Regions from separate parts of the Yersinia fenwicki genome, predicted to be linked through region 2. Evidence: riboswitches for the same ligand, from Rfam matches in the RefSeq annotation. Region 2 holds a riboswitch; the other holds the start of a gene.

Region 1 (3,428 bases), 1.6 Mb from region 2:
GTGAATATTCACGGCGAAGAGATTTCTGATCTTTTTAACTTTACGCCATTTTGTCAGTTGATGCGCCAGGACCCGGTGAACCATCTCCGTTGCCGAATGAGTGATCGTTGCGGGGGCCTTGAAGCTTCAAAGTCCAATGAGCCTTGTATTTATCGCTGCCACGCAGGGTTAACTGATTTTTCTATTCCACTGGTCATTGCCGGCCATTTAGTGGGTTTTGTGTTATGCGGCCAAGTACGGTTGCACTCAGATGTTTATCTGATTGATATCCTTAATGTCGATAATCACTGGCAGCAGAATCCGGCACTGATGGATGAGTTCCACAATGTGCCTGTTATGGATTTTTCACGGGTGATTGCATCGGCAGATTTATTGAAGTTGATTGTTGAGAATTGCCTCAAAAAACATCTCAATTTTGTGGTGATCAACGACAACATGGGCAGCAAAGAACCCGGTAGAATACGACCGGTTCATCCCCATGACAGCAAAATGAAAAAAGCACTGCGTTATATTGATACGCATTTATCGGAAGAACTACGGCTGGAAGAAGTGGCGGCTAAGGTCTATCTCAGCCCGTACTACTTCAGCAAATTGTTTAAAAAATATCAGGGCATCGGATTTAATGCCTGGGTCAATCAGCAGCGGATGGCCAATGCCAGAGAGATGTTACAACACAGCGATTGGAGCATTGCCAGCATTGCCAAGAATCTGGGTTTTTCCCAAACCAGCTATTTCTGCAAAGTGTTCCGTCAGACCTACAACGTGACACCGCAGGTATTTCGCTCACTTTCTTCTGAACGCAGCGAAATGGAATGACAGTTATTGATCTAATATCAATTAGTCATGCGATTCATTCAAGTTTGTCTATTTAAATATCCAGTATGTTATTAAAAGTATAAAATAAATAATAACAATTTTTTTGCTATTTTTTTAAATGGAATTATTCATATAACTTGTTGTTTTTATTTGGTTGTTACTTGATTTGATAGCAATTATTTGTTGTGAGGATACAAAAAAATCACTAGCAAAAAATGAAATTAACCATTTTTTATGAACAGAAAAGCGTATATTAATTTCAAGGAAGTCGATCAGGCTACTAATTAATAAATGCTCTGTTATAACCGTGTAAATAAAGAGATAAATTAAATAACGAAACAATAAATTAAATAACAGAATCTACTGTAATTAAATACTGAAACAGGTATGTCGTGGATAACACGATTGGGAAGGGGGTGTAAATCCCCCGCAGCCCCCGCTGCTGTGATGCTGACGAACCCGCTGAGACCACTGATCCATAGGATTGGGAAGGTAGCGGGGGAGAGTGACGCTAAGCCAGAAGACCAGCCAGATCAGTAAAGAGTTTCAACTCCTTCGGTGGGAAGCGGGTTGTCATCAGATGCGCGCAGCGGTGACGTTGCGCAGATGCACCTTTTTGACACTACATATCCCGCTTGAAATGGCGGGATTTTTTTATGCAATGCTCAGGCAAACAAGCATTTATCATCGCAGGAACCGGCAGCGGCTGTGGTAAAACCACCGTGACGCTGGGTATTTTGCGGGCGCTGATGGCGCGCGGATTGTCGGTGCAGCCGTTCAAAGTGGGGCCGGACTATCTGGATACTGGCTGGCATACTGCCGTCAGTGGTGTGACATCGCGTAATCTTGATGCTTTTATGTTGCCGCCCGACATCCTCAATGGGTTGTATAATCAGCATATGCGCCATGCCGATGTCGCGGTAATTGAAGGTGTCATGGGGTTGTATGACGGCTATGGCACTGACCCCGATTATTGCAGCAGTGCAGCGATGGCGAAGCAGTTGGGCTGCCCGGTTATCTTGCTGGTGGATGGTAAAGCGGTTTCGACATCCATTGCCGCAACGGTACTGGGCTTTAGCCAATTTGACCCCAAGCTGACGATTGCCGGGGTGATTGTTAACCGCGTCAATTCAGAAAATCACTATCAACTTATTCGCCATGCTATCGAACGTTATTGCGGCATTCCGGTTTTGGGCCGCTTGCCGGTCATGGACGATGTTGCCTTGCCATCACGCCATTTGGGGCTGATCCCGGCACAAGAGCGAGGCGGTGCACTATCCAAACAGCCCGATAACTCGCCGCGTTGGCAACAATTGGCCCAGCAGGTCGAAGCCTTTATCGATCTGGACCGATTGCTGACCCTGACTTCATGCACTCAACGCCCTGTTGGAACCCCTCCCGCGTTACCTTCTCAAGCTTTGGCCGACGGGCTGACATTGGCCTTAGCCGAAGATGAAGCTTTCAATTTCTACTATCCCGATAATCTTGACTTGCTGGAGCAAGCTGGCGTTCGCATCCAGCGTTTCAGCCCGCTGCATGACCGCCATCTGCCGGCTTGTCAGATGATTTATCTGGGGGGAGGGTATCCGGAGATCCACAGCCGCGCATTAGCAGAGAATACCGCGATGCATGCGGCGTTACAGCAAGCCCATCGCCAGCAAATCCCGATGTATGCCGAATGTGGCGGCTTGATGTATTTGGGGGATGCTTTAACGGATGAAAGTGGACAGCGCCATCGCATGGTGGGGGTTTTAGCCGGAGAAAGCCGGATGGGAAAACGTCTGACTCGCTTTGGTTACTGTCAGGCCGAGGCCCGCTGCGACACATTACTAGCCGCGTCAGGCGAAATTCTGCGCGGTCATGAGTTCCATTACTCCGATTTTACCAGCCCACTGACCCCCGTTTTCGATAGCAGTAAATGGCGCGATGGTGAAGTTATTCAGCGCTGGCACAGTGGCTATCAAGTGCAACGGACTCAGGCCAGTTATCTGCATATTCACTTTGCCCAGCGGCCCGGATTATTGGATGGCTGGCTGACCGTTGCCCGGAGAGTGCTATGACCCTGAGCGCGTGGTTTGTTGCTTTCCTTCTGGACCATTGGCTCGGAGATCCGCCGCGTTGGCCACATCCGGTGCGCTGGATAGGTAATCTGATCACGCTGTTGCAGCGAGTGATTCGCGCCACGTGTCATAGCGAGCGGGCACTCAAATGGGGGGGGGCGGTGCTGTGGTTACTGGTGGTGGGGATCACCTGGCTCGTCAGCTGGGGATTTTTATGGCTGATGACAGAGATTCATCCGTGGCTAGGCTGGCTGGCACAAGTGTGGATGATTTACACCTTACTAGCCGGACGTTGCTTGAGCGACGCGGCATTAGCGGTTTTTGATGCGCTACAACACGGAACCCTGGCGCAAAGTCGCGAAAAGCTGTCATGGATTGTTGGGCGTGATACTTCGCAATTGGAGAAACCACAAATCACCCGTGCGGTGGTAGAGACCGTGGCCGAAAACAGTGTCGATGGTGTGATTGCGCCGCTGTTTTTCCTGATGCTGGGGGGCGCACCGCTGGCTATGGCTTATAAGGCGGTAAATACCCTTGATTCGATGGTGGGAT
Region 2 (3,428 bases):
CGGTTTTATAGCCATAAGCCGTTTCGTATTCTTTATCAAACAGGTTGGCAATTCTACCACGAACTGTTAGATGAGAAGTAACCGGATAGCCCGCTGAAACGTCTACTGTGCTGTAACTCGATAATTCACGCTGAGTCGAGCTATAAGCTGAGGTGCTATTGTCATAACGTTTACCGTAATACTGATAAGAGACATCCATATCAAGGTTAAACATCGTCCAATCTAACTGATACTTCGCCTGTTGCTTAGAACGGCGAGCTAATACCTCATTATTCAGATCATTACGCGGGTCAATATATTGCAGTGTGACTCCGTGCGTAAATATGCCGGTAGTGAGATTACCCGTCCACTCCACACCTTTTATGGTCGCGGAATTGACATTGTAGTAATGCCCTTTGAATGTTGAATTATCAAAAGAGTAATCAATCAGATTTTCAATTTTGTTGTGATAAGCGGACAAACGCCAGTCAAGTGGCCCAGTGACCCCTTCCAAACCCGCTTCCCATTGGCGAGACTCTTCCGGCTTAAGGTCACTGTTGGATACGATGTCAAAGCGCTGCGAACCATATTGCTGACCCAGAGACGGAGCCAGAAAACCGGTGCCATAAGACACGGTTACGCGATAGTCAGGAACGAACTCCCAGCCCGCCGCAGTTTGCCATGTTTCATGCCAGCCAAATTGCTCATCCTTATCGCCACGACCAGAAGCTTCTAATGTCACATTGCCGATTTTCTGCTGTCCGCTAAGGTATAAACCAGTGTTATCCCGCTTATAAGTATCAGAGATGGTCTGACTAGATGAGGTCAAACGCTGTTGCTGCCAGTCAAGGCCCGCGCTCAATGTTCCACTTTCAAAGCTGTAAGTGTTGCCCCATTGCACATTTCGCTGATCCATATTATCCAGCGTGGTAGCCACACCATAGCGGCCATATTGGCTACTAAAGTTGTAATCTTTATATTTCTGATAGCTACCGATTAATTGTGAAGAGTAGGCACCCGAAGCATAACGCAATCCCGCATCATAAGTGTGGTTATATAGCCGCTCTTCATCGCCGCTATAAGCCGGAGACGACAAACTGCCAATATCGTAATCAGAATTGTTGGTATAACCATAACCTCTGACGAAACCAGATATCTCTTGGTTGAATTGATGCTCCAACCCTGCCCAGAAGTTTTTATTGCGGAAACCATCACGGTCGTTATCGATTGGGTTCGGTGAGTCAGGTTTGATGTTATATCCGTTGCTGGTTTGATACCCGCCTGCTAACGTCGCCAAGGTCTCGCCAAAGCGCTGGCGAACACTGCCATCATATTGCTGATAGCCTTTAGAGCCGATCCCGGCATTAATCTGCGCGCCTTCCTGGTCTGTCTGCGTAATCACATTAATAACGCCACCAATGGCACCAGAACCATAAACAGCAGAACGCGGCCCGCGGATATATTCAACCCGCTGCACTAAGGAAATAGGGATTTGATCGAGGTTAACGCTGTTAACAATACCGGTACGTGCCAGGGGAATGCCATCGATCAATATCAGGACATGGCGGGCTTCGGTGCCACGGATATACATAGAAGAACCCTGACCTACCCCGCCGAATTGTGCAATGTCCACCCCCGGTAAACGGCGCATCACTTCATTAAGACTTTTCGCCTGCCAGCGGTCGATATCATCGCGCGTGACCACATCGGCAGGAGCCAATACGGTAGAAATAGGTTGTTTGAAACGGCTGGCGGTAACCACCATTTCATCTTTATTGCCGGTTGTGGTATTACCTTGCGCCCATCCAGAAAATGCTGTCATAGAGAGAGCTGTGAGCAGCGTATATTTTTTAATTGTGATTGTATTTTTAGTGATCATTAAGAGAGCATCCAAACTCAAATAGCGGATGCCGCAGTGCCATGGCCGGTATTACGCGACGACCACGAATATTGCGACGTGATACCGGCAGGTCTTCGGGCTTGGGATCTCTGTTATCTGACTATGAATAAAACAGAGCGGGCGATGACTTCCCATCCTTACGGACAGTGTCTGGTTGAAACCTATCGCCGTGACTTCCCCTTACCGCTGCGCGTCAGCTCCGGATTTACACCGGATTCCCTTTTAACTCTTAGGTGTTTAAGTAACAGCTTGAGGCCGGAACGCAATGCTACGATCAAGTAAAATAGATGTCTAGACTTCCATTATTGTTACAAGGAATAAATACAACAAAACTGGACATCAGAGCCACTTTCCCTACAATCCGCAGCAATACTCCTCTTTTATTATGTCCAGACGAGAAGAAACATGACTCCTGACATCCTGCCGACTGACGGCTACGAGCACCAATTGGCGGAAAAATCTGCCCGTCTTCAGGCGATGATGTCGCCGTTTCAGGCACCCGCTGCGGAAATATTCCGTTCTCCAGCAGAACATTACCGCATGAGAGCCGAGTTCCGTGTTTGGCATGATGAAGACGACCTTTACCACATCATGTTTGACCAACAGACTAAGCAGCGAATTAGGGTTGAGCAATTCCCGGTAGCCAGTTTGTTAATTAATCGTCTAATGAGTGCACTGATGACGGCCATCAGAGCCGAGCCGATTTTGCGACGCAAACTGTTCCAGATTGATTACTTATCGACCCTAAGTGGCAAACTGATTGCCTCTTTGCTATATCACCGTCCATTAGATGAAGAGTGGCAGCACAAAGCCCTGGAACTGCGTGACCAATTGCGCGAGCAAGGTTTTGACCTGCAACTGATTGGCCGAGCGTCAAAAACCAAAATCATGCTGGATCACGACCATATCGACGAAGTGTTGCCCGTCGCCGGGCGCGACATGATTTATCGTCAGGTTGAAAATAGTTTCACCCAACCTAATGCGGCGGTGAATATTCATATGTTGGAATGGGCGATTGATGTCACTCAACATGCCAGCGGCGATTTATTAGAGTTGTACTGCGGCAACGGTAATTTCTCACTGGCGTTGGCACGTAATTTTGATCGCGTATTGGCAACTGAAATTGCCAAACCGTCAGTCGCGGCGGCGCAATACAATATCGCAGCCAATCATATCGATAATGTGCAAATTATCCGGATGTCAGCGGAGGAATTTACCCAGGCTATGCAAGGTGTGCGTGAGTTTAACCGCCTGAAGGGTATTGATTTGAGTAGTTACAACTGCGAGACCATTTTTGTCGATCCGCCACGTAGTGGGTTGGATGATGAAACTGTTAAGCTGGTACAGGCCTATCCACGTATCCTTTATATCTCCTGTAATCCAGAAACCCTGAGTGCCAACCTTGAACAGTTACAACACACTCATAAAATCAGCCGATTAGCGCTATTTGATCAGTTCCCTTACACCCATCATATGGAATGTGGGGTTTTACTGGAAAAACGAGACTGACGGACAGCAGGAATCGAGACAAAAAAGGGCAACGCGATGT

What was found. A riboswitch is a leader RNA that binds a small molecule or an ion and turns the genes downstream of it on or off. The one in region 2 is predicted to bind cobalamin.
Region 1: it holds a riboswitch for cobalamin, as region 2 does, so the genes downstream of both, ACF3VQ_RS13325 (cobyrinate a,c-diamide synthase) here and btuB (TonB-dependent vitamin B12 receptor BtuB) in region 2, are expected to answer to the same signal.

Annotation. Positions count from the first base shown of each region.
Region 1 covers NZ_CP170755.1:2,903,885-2,907,312, reverse strand. Annotated here, with positions in the region: gene pocR (regulatory protein PocR) at 1-816, shown strand, start outside; cobalamin riboswitch at 1,183-1,364, shown strand; gene ACF3VQ_RS13325 (cobyrinate a,c-diamide synthase) at 1,473-2,876, shown strand; gene cbiB (adenosylcobinamide-phosphate synthase CbiB) at 2,873-3,428, shown strand, end outside.
Region 2 covers NZ_CP170755.1:4,499,335-4,502,762, forward strand. Annotated here, with positions in the region: gene btuB (TonB-dependent vitamin B12 receptor BtuB) at 1-1,858, opposite strand, end outside; gene murI (glutamate racemase) at 1-15, opposite strand, end outside; cobalamin riboswitch at 1,927-2,154, opposite strand; gene trmA (tRNA (uridine(54)-C5)-methyltransferase TrmA) at 2,285-3,388, shown strand.